One region of the Lysinibacillus sp. FSL W7-1291 genome, then DNA from elsewhere that is predicted to be linked to it. Evidence: riboswitches for the same ligand, from Rfam matches in the RefSeq annotation. Region 1 holds a riboswitch; the other holds the start of a gene.
What was found. Region 1 has a riboswitch for FMN ahead of ribE (riboflavin synthase). Riboswitches for the same ligand answer to the same signal wherever they lie in the genome.
Positions count from the first base shown of each region.

Region 1 (7,879 bases):
AACAGATGCCTATAAAGGGGTTAATAGCACGGCAGAAAAGCTCATGCAGATTAGTGAGATGAAAGGATAATAATATAAAAAAAGGATAATAGACAGGTAACATGCTATTATCCTTCCCCATAATTAAATAATCTCTAAAATTTCCTGTGGTGTAGCGACCTTATATTCAGGATTTTCGTTTTGCACGACCTCTATGGCATCATAGCCCCATTCTACCCATACAATCGGGACACCTGCTTTCTTACAAGCCACGATATCCCTTTGTTCATCCCCAATATATAACACGTCAGCTGAGTTGACATTTGAGTCCTTTAAAAACTTTTTCATCACTTTATCCTTGCCAAAAATTCGATTGGAGCAAAGAACATCTGCTACACAGTGAATACCGTTCATTTTAAGAAATGCTAAAATATTTTCCTTAGAATTAGAGGAAATAATAATGATTTTATAGCCTCTCTTATCAATTTCCATCAGGACTTCCTTCATTCCATCAAAAAGATGAACATCATTTAATGATTGACGATACAATTTATAAAATTGCGGTAAAATCATGGGCAATTTATACATTGGGAAATCAAATAATTTACTGCGTTCAGAAATCGATAATTTTTTCAGTGTATCAATTTCCTTTAATTCGATGCCTTTAAATTTATATTTTTGCGCTAATGTATTCCATGCTGATGCAAACACTGCGGTTGAATCTGCCAGTGTTCCATCAAAATCAAAGATAATATGCTTCATTGCCAATTTTCTCCTTTTCCATCTCGTTGTAATTGACGTTTTATCTTAATTCAGCAAGTGTTTTTTGTACCAAAAGTGAAGCAGTACTTTAGAGAAAGAAAAATACTTGTGTTGTTTTCTCCAAGGGGTGTTCAAATGCCCGCTAAAAAAGCTGAACTCAGGCTAAGAACGCCACATCTTGTGCCATATCTGAGTAATCATCATCATGTTAACCCGAAGCCTCGGCGGAAGTCACTGATTTTGAAGTTGACCTGCACGATGCAAGTCAGTTAACTGTCACAAGACGTGATGGTCTGAGGTTAACATTCTACTCATCAGCTCGAAAAAACGGGGCGCAAAGTTGATCTGCGCGAAAATGCAGAATCAGCGGCAATTACGTCAAAGGCGTAATTGATGTTTAAAGATATGACATAGGATGGGCGACCTAGTGTAGTGCATCATGAAACAACAACTATTTTGAGCGTACGTAAACATCTTATGGTAAATATTATCAGAAAATACTGCGATTGCAACGGAAATGACATAACAAAAGGAGGTGCCTTAAAATTCCTTCGAGACACCTCCCTTCTATACTAAAATTATTGAGTTTTTTTCAAAAAGAAAGAGAGTATGACATTGATGATTGCCAGAGCAAAACTGATTGCAAAGACAAATGCAGAGCCTGAAGCCGCCGCTTCTAGAGCATTAGTTGTACTGTCAGTTAAGAATTGCTGTTGCTTAGCTGAGAACAACGAGACCATTACAGCAATGCCTATGGCACCTGATACTTGTTGAGAGGTTTGTGTAATCGCAATACCATCAGGAAAATATTGTCTTGGCAAAGCATTGAGCGTATTCGTTTGGACAGAGGCCAATACCATACCAATCCCAAGCATCATGATGATATGTGTTAACACTAATGCCCAAGTAGCTGTTTCGGTACCATTTAAAGCATAAAGTCCATAGCCAATCACAACAAGTATGGTTCCGGGGGTAATGATTGCACGTGGTCCGTATTTATCGAAGTATTTACCGATGGTTGGTGCTAATAGGCAGTTTAGTAGACTACCAGGGAGCATCATTAAACCTGTTACAAAGGCCGATACCAAAAGTGCCGTTTGCATATACATCGGGAGCACCACTAGCATAGACAGCATATTGAAGAAGGTAATCATATTCATCAGAAGACCCAATACGAACATTGGATACTGGAAAGCTCTCAAATTTAACATAGGATGGTCCATTTTTGATTGACGCAACACAAATAAACATAAGGCAATTACACCTAGTAAAATGGTGCTAAGTACGTTGATGCTTGTCCAACCCAATTCTCCACCGCTACTTACACCATAGACGATGCCACCAAAGCCAATCGTAGATAAGATAATAGACCATATATCTATAGCAAGCTGCTTTCTTTCATTCACATTGGGAATAAAGATAAAACCAAAAATGATCGAGAATAATAAGAAGGGGACAGTAACCCAAAATATCCAGTGCCAGGATAGCGGGTCTAAAATCATCCCTGCTAATGTCGGGCCGAAAGCGGGTCCTGCTAAAATGACGAGACCCATCATCCCCATAGCACTACCACGTTTATTAGCTGGAAAAATCGTGAAAATCACATTTTGCGTTAATGGTAATATAATCGCTAAACCTGCAGCTTGAATAACACGTGCTATAAGTAAGACAGCAAAGATTGGTGCAACAGCGGCAAGTATGGTACCAATTATGGAAAAGAGTAAAGAGATTATAAACATTTGGCGAGTGGTAAATTTTTGCATTAAAATGCCTGTAACAGGTACTAAAATGCCTAATGTGAGAAAATAGCCTGTTGCTAGCCATTGGATAGTTGTGGCATCCACGCTGAAAAGTTGGCTAAGTTCCCCTAGTGCAATATTTAATGCTGTCTCACTAAATAGCCCTACAAAGCCGGCTACTAAGAGAGCAGCCATAATTGGACCTGTTTTTATTTCCTTATTCACTGTAAAAACTCCTTCAAAAATGTTCAACTTTCATAGAATATATAAAAACAGAATATTCGGAAAAATAAAGTTGCGATGCTTCTACTATTTCATGTTCTGCATTATAAAAAAGTCTATGAAGATATAATCGTGATGTCGATTATCAGCGATCATGATTCCTTTTAGCTAGTACACCTCCGCGATACTAACTGCTCTGTTTTTTACTATAGCAAAAAAAAATTCTCAAATGTAAGTACTAATTTGAGCGATTACTATACGATTTCATCATTTAGACACATTTTTTTGAGATAGCATTCATTTTTTGAAGGAGAGGAGGAGATTTGTCCAGACCTCTCACAAACGAGTGATAGGTCTGAACTCTTTTATGAGAGCTTTTCGGTTTTTTCACGTGTTCGAATTAAGTAATAGGCATTGACGGAGGAGGCGATCGGAATAATCAGTGCAATACCGATGCCAGCACAAAAAATAGTCGTCAATTCAGCACTAAAAACCTTGGAGTTGACGATTTCACCAATCGAATAGGAGAGATCTTTGAACCATATTAATAAGCTTAAATAGCCACCAAAGAAAGCGAAGAATAACGTATTCGTATCGGTTCCTAAAATATCTCTCCCGATATTTAAGCCGGATGTAAATAATTTCTTTCTACTAATCGAAGGGTTACGATAAAAAATCTCATGCATGGAAGTAGCAATGGAAATAGCGACATCCATAATTGCTCCAATCGTACTCATAATAATGACGGAGGCACCAATCTGCACAAAATCAACACCAATATAAAGGGAAAAGATGCTTATTTCTTCTGTTGATTCTTCACCAAATCCTTGAATCATCAACTTTTTCGTTACAAATGTAATAAAAAGAAGTAAGACAACAATCGTCACCATAGTGGAGATAAATGCTGTAATGGTTTTACTGTTTGTTTTATTGATATAGAAAAGGCTAATACAACTAATAATTGTACAGGCAACGAACGTTAAGATGATGGGGCTATTTTTAGGGTTGGTCATTAAAAAGATCGTCACAAAGAGCACACCGAAATTTAGGAATAAAGAAAGAAACGAACGTACACCTTGCTTCCCGCCAATTGCGACCATCAATAGACATAAAATAAAAGCTAATAACACAATTACATTCATTCTTGAACCCTCTTTCGATTAATGAAAAATAGAGCAGTATACTGACTGATCGGAATCGTGAGGACAACCCCAATACCACCTGCTAAGGCGCGAGCTAATTCTAAAGAAAGATTCAAGGACAGCGTGAGTCCTAAAGTAGAAGAATTTTTCAAATAGAGAATAACCATCGGTATGGAGCCACAAAGGTAGGCAAAGAACAAAATACTCGTAATGGTGCCCATAATATCTTTCCCGATTTCATGCCCTGAAGATTTAAGTGCCTTCACAGAAATAGTAGGGTCTTGTTCATATAAAGCAAAGATTGAAGAAGCCATCGTAATAGAGACATCCATGACAGCCCCAAGTGAGCCAATAAATAAGCCAGCCATAAAGACTGTACGATAGGGGCGTGTTAAAAATTGCATTTCTTCATAGCGAAGACCGTTTTCACCAGTTAACCACATCACGACAGAGCTAATGATGAGTGCCATAACGGTTCCTAAAAGTGTAGACACAATAGCTGCATACGTTTTCGTGTTCAAGCCGCTAATCAGTAACAACGAAATGATCGTAAATAGAAGAGCGCAAATACCACTGATGACTAACAAGCTCAGGTTACCATGTTTCACATATAAATCTAACGCGAATGATAAAATCAATGCATTGACAATTAAACTAATGATGGAAAACAAGCCTTGTCTTTTTCCTATAAGGAGTAAGACAAAAATAAAAATCCACGCAATCATGAGAAGGGTTTGATCTCGTTTTAAATCGAGAATGGTCCCAGTTAGCCCTGACTGTGATCCGTGATTATCTATGGAGACAAAGATTTCATTGCCCACACGGTATTCTTGATCGAAAGCTCCAGAGGCGGAATAGTCATTCGTCAAATGGATGGATTGCCCTTTATGTGGTCCATTTTGTATCACGGCTGTAATATGCTGTGTAAATAAATAATCATCATTATCATACATATCTGTCATTGGTTCTGATTCTGCTACATCAGCTTTTATCACCTCAGCAATCGGTCGATCATAAAATGATTCATTATGATGAACGAACACAATCGAAAGCACGCAGCAGAGCATTAATAAGGCATAGAAAATACCTTGCTTCAATGGGATGTTTTTAAAAAATAGCAAGTAAATGACCTCCAAAGTGCTGGACTGAATTGTCACTTGTAAAGGAACGTTTTAGTGAAAGGGAAGTTCCATGCACAGTTTAAATGTTATCAGTTTAATGATTTCGTTTACATTTATCAAGTCATTGTTATATTAAGCTGAAGACTCCCTTGCTGACGAGTGATTAAACACCTGATAACACCATCAAAAAACGCCGCCTCCTGTGGCAATAATATTGCATGTTGCCTCAATGCCTCAGGCGGACGTCACAAACGCGAAAAACCTGGATGCATTGTTGATCTGCTATAATTCTTTTTGAAAAATTTTTAAAAAGAAGGATGGATAATAGAATAAAATAGTGTTATCGTAAGATTAGCTAAATAAAAAATCCTTCAGGGTAGGGTGAAATTCCCGATCGGCGGTGATGAAGTAATTCAAAGTCCGTGAGCGCAAGCTGATTTGGTGCAAATCCAAAACCGACAGTTATAGTCTGGATGGGAGAAGGGTAAAAATGCGAGCTTTTTAAATTGATTGTAATTTAGAAGGTTTATTTTCCTATGCATTTATTACACTACTTCCCACAAGCTTGTTGGGAAGTTTTTTTATTTAGTGCCAATCGAATAGAAGATGTTCTTCGGGGTAGGGTGAAATTCCCAATCGGCGGTGATGAAGTAATTCAAAGTCCGTGAGCGCAAGCTGATTTGGTGCAAATCCAAAACCGACAGTTATAGTCTGGATGGGAGAAGAACAAATGAGATGACAGTCTATGGAAAAAATAGTTTTCAATTAGGCTTATTTGTTGATGTCTTATACTCCCAAACCCCTTTGCTGAAAGGGGTTTTTGTTTTTTATCGATAGCTAGAGAAGGAGGAGACGGATAAAACTAGAGAAGTGACGGATAGACCTTCGAAACTGATGGATAAGACTTCAAAAGTGAGGGATAGAAGCCTAAATCAATGAAAAGTAGGTGATGGAATGTTTACAGGGCTTGTAGAGGATATTGGCATTTTAAAAGCCATGCAAAGCGATAGGGACAGTATGAAAATAACAGTTCAATCAGCCAAGATAGCAGAAGATGTCAAGCTTGGAGATAGTATCGCGGTTAATGGTGTTTGTTTAACGGTGACATATTTTACGGAACAGACGCTTACGATGGATGTGATGCCTGAAACAGTCAACGCAACCAATTTACAGCAGCTCGTGGTAGGGGATTCCGTGAATTTAGAGCGTGCCATGCCTGCTAATGGGCGATTTGGCGGTCATTTTGTTGCTGGACATGTGGATGGGGTCGGTAAAATTTTGTGCAAACGTCCAGTAGCCAACGCAGTCTATATCGATATCGAATTGTCAGAGGAACTAACCAAATTTTGCATTCCAAAGGGTTCTATTACGATTGATGGCACAAGCTTAACCCTTTTCCATGTTGACACGAACAGTGTCACGATTTCACTAATTCCCCATACGTACAAAGAAACCGTATTAGGCATGAAGAAGGCTGGAGCGATTGTGAATATCGAAACAGATTTAGTTGGTAAATATATTTTACAGCACCTGAAAAAAGGGCAAGCAACACCAACCATTACGAGAGATTACTTAGCGCAACATGGTTTTTAACAACTGAACGAGGAGATGACAAAAGTGCTATATGCAATTGAAGAGGCCATTGAGGATTTAAAGCAAGGCAAAATGATTGTAGTGGTTGATGACGAGGATCGGGAAAATGAAGGAGATCTTCTGGCACTCGCTGAATTCATGACACCAGCAACTATAAACTTTATGGCAACCTATGGTAGAGGATTAATTTGTACACCGATTTCACAGCAGCTTGCACAACAGCTAGATTTACATCCGATGGTTCAGCACAATACGGATAATCACCAAACAGCGTTTACCGTAAGTATCGACCATGAGGATACAACGACAGGAATTAGTGCCTATGAACGAGCATTTACGATACAAAAAATGATTGAAAAGCAAGCAAAGCCGATTGAGTTTCGTCGACCTGGTCATGTTTTTCCGCTCATTGCGAAAGATAATGGTGTTTTAGAGCGAAGAGGGCATACGGAGGCGACTGTCGATTTGGCGAAGCTTTGTCATAGCGTGCCAGTGGGTGTTATTTGCGAGATCATGGGCGATGATGGTCATATGCTACGCTTTGAGGAATTGATAAAGTACGCAGCACAGCATGACTTGAAAATGATATCAATAGAGGCACTTGTAGCTTACCGCAGTCAATTGCTGACAACTGAAAATAAAATTTCTATTTAAAAAGGAGAAAGAACAATGGGTCAAACATTTGAAGCACAATTAATTGGAACGGGTTTAAAAATTGCAGTTGTGGTAGGTCGATTTAATGAATTCATCACAAGCAAATTATTGGACGGTGCAATGGACGGCTTAACACGACATGGTGTTGATGAAGCGTCTATTGATGTTGCTTGGGTTCCAGGAGCTTTTGAAGTTCCTTTTATTGCGAAACAACTAGCAGAAACAAAGAACTATGATGCCATTATTGGTTTAGGTACGGTTATTCGCGGCTCCACAACACACTATGATTATGTTTGTAATGAGTCAGCAAAAGGTATTGCCAATGTATCGTTATCAACCAATGTACCTGTTATTTTCGGTATTGTGACGACGGAAAATATTGAGCAGGCGATTGAACGTGCTGGTACAAAATCTGGTAATAAAGGATACGATGCTGCCATGTCTGCCATTGAGATGGCTAATCTAAAGAAAATGATTGGATAATGACCAAATGTTTCTTTGAATATTTTGCACATCCATGGGAAAAATATGCTTAAGTGTATTTATTGAAGGTAATCGTTTTTCATAAATGTACTAATCTGGAGATGGCTCAGTAGGAGATGAGAAGTATTTCATCAATGGAACAAATGATCAATTTGAAAATGTTGAAATCACTATTTCAACGCTC
Region 1 covers NZ_CP151994.1:1,590,263-1,598,141, forward strand. The annotation lists gene NST76_RS07590 (methyl-accepting chemotaxis protein) at 1-70, shown strand, start outside; gene NST76_RS07595 (HAD-IA family hydrolase) at 124-741, opposite strand; gene NST76_RS07600 (DHA2 family efflux MFS transporter permease subunit) at 1,320-2,705, opposite strand; gene NST76_RS07605 (YibE/F family protein) at 3,068-3,844, opposite strand; gene NST76_RS07610 (YibE/F family protein) at 3,841-4,965, opposite strand; FMN riboswitch at 5,329-5,454, shown strand; FMN riboswitch at 5,571-5,696, shown strand; gene ribE (riboflavin synthase) at 5,920-6,558, shown strand; partial or broken gene ribB (3,4-dihydroxy-2-butanone-4-phosphate synthase) at 6,583-7,173, shown strand; gene ribE (6,7-dimethyl-8-ribityllumazine synthase) at 7,228-7,695, shown strand; gene NST76_RS07630 (spore germination protein) at 7,830-7,879, shown strand, end outside.

Region 2 (7,879 bases), 330 kb from region 1:
AAGAAACGGGCTATATAGTGGCTATTCTAAAAGAAATTTATTGTAAGCAGAATGAAGCTGTGGAAGTTCATTACTTTGAAACAGTTATGATTGACGGACAAATGATGATTCATGATCCTGACGAATTAATTTATGACATTGCTTGGCAATCAAAAAATGAAGTGGCCCAATTGTCATTAACTTTTCCAGAAGATCGTGCCTTTCTTTTATCTTTATTTCAATAAAAAAGTCACGTCTTAATGACATGACTCATCTCAAGTACATATTGCTAATCGTTTTGTTGATAAATAATTAAAGCAGAATGGATGACTGTCTGTTCGCCAATATAGAGCGTATTGTATTTGATATCAAGTATTAAAAAGCTTCTTAAATCTACTAAAGCCCGGTTAATGTCATGTTCAAATTGCACAATATCATTGTTTTGAATGGTCACAACCTGGGTCGTTTGTGTCATTGCCCACACTCCTTTTCTCTAATAATAGATGAAAAGAAAGGAAATGTAAAAGTGTTGGAGCCAAAACAGCTCCAACGCTTTTTAGTACATCGTTAAATACTCCTCACGTTCCCAGTTGTGGACGCGTGTGCGATATTTATTCCACTCAATTTCTTTGGCGGCTGTAAACTTATCATAAATATGATCGCCTAGTGCATTACGAACAATGGTATCCATCTCTAATTCAATCAACGCATATTCTAATGAGGAAGGTAAGCTATCAATTCCGTTCAACTCTCGCTCTCCTGCTGTCATTTTATAAATATTACGATCTACTGCTGCAGGTGGCGTTAAATCTTTCCGTATACCATCAAGTCCAGATGCTAAAATAACAGCCATTGCTAAGTATGGATTTGCAGCTGGATCAACTGAACGCAATTCAATTCGAGTAGATAGTCCACGAGCTGCTGGAATACGAATTAGTGGTGAACGGTTTTGAGCAGACCACGCGACATAACAAGGAGCCTCATAGCCAGGCACTAGCCGTTTATAGGAATTAACAAGTGGATTCGTAATAGCGGTAAAGCCGTGTACATGCTTTATAATCCCTGCCATAAAACTACGTGCCGTTGCACTTAATTGTAAGTCTGCATGTTCATCATAGAAGGCATTTTTATCACCTTCGAATAATGATAAATTAAAATGCATTCCTGAGCCGTTTACACCGAATAATGGCTTCGGCATAAATGTTGCATGGAGACCATGCTGTGCAGCAATGGTTTTTACGACTAACTTAAACGTTTGTATGTTATCACATGCCTCAATAGCACTAGCATACTTAAAATCAATTTCATGCTGACCAGGTGCGACTTCATGATGGGAGGCTTCAATTTCAAAGCCCATTCCCTCTAACTCTAAAACGATATCACGACGACAATTCTCTCCCAAATCTGTCGGTGCTAAATCGAAGTAGCCTCCACTATCATTTAACTCTAGTGTTGGATGCCCCTTATCATCCAGTTTGAATAAGAAGAACTCTGGCTCTGGCCCTAAATTAAAGGAAGTAAAGCCTAACTCCTCCATTTCCTTTAAAACGCGTTTCAAATTGGAGCGCGGATCTCCTTCAAACGGCGTTCCATCTGGTCTGGCAATATCACAAATAAAACGAGCCACCTTGCCTTTCTCAGCAGTCCAAGGAAAAATCACGAATGTATCAAAGTCAGGCTTTAAATACATATCAGATTCCTCTATACGCACAAAACCTTCAATGGATGAACCATCAAACATGACTTTATTATCTAATGCTTTTTCTAACTGACTGACAGGGACTTCCACATTTTTGATTGTTCCTAATATATCTGTAAATTGTAGGCGAATAAATTTCACATTTTCTTCCTTTACTCGGCGTATAATATCTTCTTTTGTGTAATGTTTCATTCTTCACCACTCCAATGTAAATTTAGTTAACATACGTTTTTATAACTGTTCTTAAAATACATGAAAATTGAAATTCACGCAATAGATATGTTAGGTTTTATAACATAGTTTTTTTAGAATATATTTATCTTGATTTTCGATGCATAAAAAAAGTGTATCCATTTCCACAATGGATACACTTTTTTTATTTTAATATTGTAATAGCATATTAATGAACACAACTAGAATAACGATCGGTACAACGACTAACATTAACATACGATATGTTGCATAATAGCCCTGTCCTAAGTGACTACCCATTAACAGTTCTTTCCTTACAAATTCCTTATCCACTATGTGGGCAATAAAAATCGCAATGAATAAATTTCCTAATGGCAGCATTATATTCGACACTAAAAAATCAGTGGCATCAAAAATACTTTTCTCAAAAATGGTTACATCCGATAAAACACTAGAAGAAAGTGCCGCTGGAATAGCCGCAATCAATACGACTACACCAAGTAAAAGCGTCCACATCGGACGAGATTTCTGACTATGTTCCATAAATGCCGCTACGATAATCTCATATAAACTAAATGATGACGTTAATGTAGCAAATAAAAATAGCAATAAAAACATCGCTAAAAATAATTCTCCAAACGGCATTTGACTAAAAGCTGTCGGCAGCACCATGAACAACAAGCCCGGTCCCGCGGCTGGCTCTAAATCAAAGGCAAACACAACAGGGAAGATTGCTAAACCCGCTAAAAATGATACAAGCACGGTTAAGAGCACAACAGAACCTGCTGAATTCGGAAGGCTGACATCTTTTTTTAGATAGGAACTATATGTAACAAGACAAGAAAATCCTACAGCTAATCCAAAGAATGATTGTCCTAACGCTTCTAATAATGCCCTACCAGTAATATTTGAGAAATCAGGCCATAAGAAGAATTTCACTCCCTCCATTGCGCCATCTAATGTAACAGCACGCACAACCAGAACAATGAACATCACAAAGAGTAACGGCATCATCCATTTATTCGCCTTTTCAATACCATTTTGTACACCTAATGAAATAACGAGTACGTTAGCTAATGTAAACAAAGCTAAACCTACTAGCGTAATCCATGGTGTACCTATAATTTTTCCAAATAGTGCAGCTGGATCAATCGCAGGATCTATCACAGCGCCAGCAACACCTAGCCCGCTGTAAATAAAGATCCAACCTCCAACAACACTATAAAATGTTAATAATAAAAAACAACCTAGCACACCCATTCGGCCAATCCAAGCCCATCCCGTTTTTGTCGGAGCAACCTTTTTATACGCGGTTACCGCCTCCGATTGTGTACCACGCCCTAAAACATACTCGGACAATAGCATTGGCAACCCTATTAATAACGTAAATAACACAAAGATTAGGAAGAATGCACCTCCACCACTTTGCCCCGTTACATACGGTAGCTTCCAAATTGCTCCTAGTCCAATCGCAGCACCCGCTGATGCTAAAATAAATCCTAATTTACTAGACCACTGTCCCTTTTTTTCACTCATCTCTTCAAACTCCTCAAACTTTCTAAACTCCCCTCTATTCTACATGAAAATGTGTTCTTCGACTAGATTATAATAATAAAGCACTAGAGCACGAACATTTTCTACTACTTTTTTCTAATTTTATTCGTCCCATCACTTCTTCCCACAAAAAAACCTCGAGCTAACTACTCGAGGTTTATGGTCCATTATTTTGCTATATACATAGAGCGCTGGCGGTCGATCCATTTGCGCATTGTAGTAAATAAAAACGCCATAATAGCTGTTAATAAAATACCTTTTACAATATTAAATGGTAAAATTCCAGCGACGATCATTTTATAAAGGGAGTCACCTACAACAGGTTCCATACCAAGGAAATATGTGTACATCGGTAAAAATACAACATAGTTCAAAACGCTCATTCCTACTGCCATCACGACTGTTCCTGTCGCTAAACCTCCAACAAGACCAGCAGTCGTTTTAAAACGATTAAAAATAAAGCTAACTGGCAAAATAAATAAAATGCCTGTTGTAAAGTTGGCAATATGCCCTACTGGCACACCTGTTGGCGTACCCGAGAAAATCCAATCCAACACATTTTTAAATAATTCTACTAAAATACCAGCTACAGGTCCCATTGTGATGGCCGCTATTAATGCAGGCATATCACTAAAGTCCACTTCCAAAAATGCTGGGAACGGCGGTATTGGGAAATTAAAAAGCATTAATAAAAACGAAATACTGCTCAGCATACCAATCGTAATAAACGATTGAAGTTTAACATTTTTCTTCATAGAAAACTCTCTCCTCTTTGCTGATTCAATCTCGCAAGAAGAAAGGTGACGATCTTTCAATTGTTAGCATGAAAAAACCCTTATGCATTAAAAAGCACAAGGGAGAAAGGCATGACGAATAAGCGTCAATCTAAACTATTTTTTGAGCACTATTTTAAAAGCCATACAAAAAAAGCGCTCGGTCATAGTTCATTTCATAACAATGAATGACGATCGTACCTCCATCTTCTCCCATCCAGACTGTAACTGTCGGCCTTGGAATTTCACCAAGTCAGCCATGCAAATAAATTTGCACAGGTCGCGGGCTAAAGAGTTTTGCCTAAACCATTCGAGTTAATGAATAAACATTAACGGTTTAGCACTCTATTACCGCCGGTCGGGATTTTCACCCTGCCCCGAAGATGAATCACTATTATTTTATACTACAGTTTTACTATAAAGAATTATCAACAAAAAGTAAATAGTTCTGCTCAAAAAACCTATTAGACTTGTATGCATTGTAAAAAAAATGGAGCATCCTCACCGAACAGGAATGCTCCATTTCTTATTGTTATTTTCTTTGACTAAGGCATATATTGCTTATTTGGCCCTACAGGCTTTGGTAAAAACATTTTTAAATCAAAGCCCTCCCAGCTTTCTTGGACAACATTATTTAGGCGTAATTGTTGGTCAAAGCTAGCAGCCGTTAACATCATGGCCTCAATCAGTTGTGTGGCACGAATCGGTTCCATTGATGTTAAATCAAGCGGAAGATCAAATGTAACGACTACGCCCTCTGCTTCCTCTGTCACCGTATATGATACGTTTTCAGGAACAACGGACACATAGACATCATCATTTTTATTTTTCATCAGTGTGAGCGCCTCTGTGACATTTGCAAATGTTTGACGGAAATCTGGTGATAAATATTCTGCACCTGTACCATCTTGATATATATAATAATTATAATGCTTGGCGTTCGTTAATGACATAGGTGGACTTGGCTCACCTTCTTGAGAAAACTCATAAGGTGTTCCATCTTCATTTTGAATCTCAACTTCTGTATATTCAGAATCAGAGAATGTATCCTCCAAAGTTCCTTTGTACTCATTGACAGTAGCAGAAGCAACATCATAGCTATTGTCCTTTGGTAGCACATGGACAAGCTTATCGTCCTTCTCCTTCAGCTCACCTTTGTAAGGATGGTAATCAGTAAATCCTTTAGCTTTCTCATCTATTTGAGGCGCGTATTTTTCATACATCTGTAAAGTAGAAGGTTTTTCTGTTCCAAAATCCGTTGCTACTCGCTCATTTGGTATCACATACGTCATTGGTACACTTTCCGCATCTCGCCCTGCTAAGCCAATACGGAAAACGACAGCATCTTTCACATCTTCCTCATAGACAGATGACCGTAAAGATAACATGCGCTCATGCTCTGCTACGATAGGAGATTGGAGTGCTTCGTCTTGCGTAGCAGCCTCCTTTGGAGAAAGATCTTCCTGTAAAGTAGAATAGGTAGCCGTATCGGCAGTACTAGCTTGATCTTTATGTCCAACATCATTATTCATGACCATTGAGCCTACAAGTATCGTTAACGCAAAAACTGCTGCAATGCTCATAAAAATTGGCATTTTACGAAGCTTAGATCGTGTTGTTCGTTCTTCTTGGATGGAGGAATTGCTTTGCTTTTGTTCATCCTCTTTTGGTTGTTGTATCGCTTCTTGAAGGTAACTGTTATCCTGCAAGCGAGCATCTGCCATTAACCGATTTAATATGTCCTCTTTTGAACGGTGATCAGAAAGCTTAGGGGCATTGTTCAATACATGTTCAAGCTGCTCATCATCAAATGGCTTATGCGTCATTGCCGTTTCGCCTCCTGTTCTCTAATCGGCTGTAGCTGTTGCCTTAAAAATTTTATGGCTCGATGCTGGGTCGTTTTTACCTTAGCTTCTGTCCAATCTAATATTTGAGCAGTTTCTGCAATCGATAAATCCTGAAAATAGCGCATAATAATGACCATTTTTTGGTCGCCTGTACAGTTTTCCAGTGCTGACGCTACTTGCATAAATTCATCACTGGCCTGTAGCATATCTTCCGGTGATGGTGTGGTTGAATGGAGCTGTTCCGTTTCCCAGTCAAAGAAATCAAGTGAATGCTTCTGGCGTACAGCCTGCTTTCTAAAATGATCAATCGCTACATTTTTGGCAATAGCAAAAAGCCATGTTTTCTCACTACTATTACCTGCAAATTGATCATATGAGCGCAATACTCGTACATAAACTTCATGTGCTAAATCTTCAGCCAATGTACGGTTTTTTACTAAATATATTAAAAACTGGAACACGTCTTGGTGATATGCATCGTATAGTCGATGGAACACGGAGTCATTCAAAGCACTCCACCCCCGTTCTATAATATTTGTCGTCTTACATTCGTGAAAGTTACAGCCAATTAATAGCAATACATGTTATTAATCGAACGGTAAATAAAACGTGAAGGTCGTACCTTCTTTCAGCACACTGTCTACCATAATATTACCTGAGTGTGCCTTCACAATATTTCTTGCAATGGCTAAGCCGAGACCCGTACCACCTTTTGAACGGGTGCGTGCCTTATCTGCTTTATAAAAACGTTCAAAGACATAAGGTAAGTCGTCATGAGGAATGCCGTGCCCTGTATCTTGAACAGATATTTTAGCGAATGTTGGTTCCTGCTCAACTTTTACAGTGACTGCTCCTTCATCCGTATGTCTAAGTGCATTATCTACTAGATTTGTGAGCACTTGTTCAATACGATCCTCATCGATATTAATCATGGCATCGTCATTAAATTCACTTTCAAACAATAGACGAACGTGTTTTTCCTTTGCAACCTGTGCAAATTTTTGAGTAATACGTTCGAATGTAGAATTAATCGGTAATTCATCTTTATACAGCGTCATATGTCCCGATTCCATGCGTGCTAAATCTAATAAATCTGTTACAAGACGCCCCATCCGCTTCGATTCATCATAAATGATTTTAGTAATCTCATTACGTTCTTCCTGATCCTGAATAAAATCATCATCCATTAATGCTTCAGAATATCCTTGCAGCATGGCAATTGGTGTCCGTAGCTCATGAGAGACATTGGCGATAAAATCGGATCGTAGTTTTTCTAAGCGATGTTGCTCAGTCATATCACGAATAACAGCCACAGCGCCACGTATCATGTCACCACTATAAAGAGGGCTAATAGTAAATGTATAGTAGTTACCATCCATTTCAATTTCCTCTTCTAGTTTATCCTCAAACATTAGCACATGATCAAGCATATGATACAGCTCTGGAGGAATAGGTTTAGCACTTTGTGAGCCTTTATTGACGAACCATTTTTGCATAAGTCGTTCAGCTGGTGGATTACTTAATAATATTGTAAGGTCACGATTAAATGTAATAACTGCATCTGTCATAGATGTCAAAATATTTGAAAGTTGTTCATTTTCTTGATTGATGACCTCTAAGTTATGCTTTAATTGACGGCCCATTTGATTGAAGGCAACAGCAAGTTGACCAATTTCATCATTTTGAGTTGTTGGCATTTTCGCTTCAAAATTACCCTTCGCAATTTCAAAAGCCAACTCTCGCATTTTTCTAAGTGGTGACGTAATACGTGAGGAAAGGAAAAACGCGAAGAATGTCGTCAACACGAATGCAATGAAAGCCGCCAAAAAAACAAT
Region 2 covers NZ_CP151994.1:1,262,580-1,270,458, reverse strand. The annotation lists gene NST76_RS05960 (NUDIX hydrolase) at 1-224, shown strand, start outside; gene NST76_RS05955 (sporulation protein Cse60) at 269-454, opposite strand; gene glnA (type I glutamate--ammonia ligase) at 536-1,870, opposite strand; gene NST76_RS05945 (sodium-dependent transporter) at 2,060-3,406, opposite strand; gene NST76_RS05940 (ECF transporter S component) at 3,592-4,179, opposite strand; FMN riboswitch at 4,399-4,586, opposite strand; gene NST76_RS05935 (hypothetical protein) at 4,743-6,023, opposite strand; gene sigX (RNA polymerase sigma factor SigX) at 6,020-6,574, opposite strand; gene NST76_RS05925 (ATP-binding protein) at 6,632-7,879, opposite strand, start outside.
Region 2: it holds a riboswitch for FMN, as region 1 does, so the genes downstream of both, NST76_RS05940 (ECF transporter S component) here and ribE (riboflavin synthase) in region 1, are expected to answer to the same signal.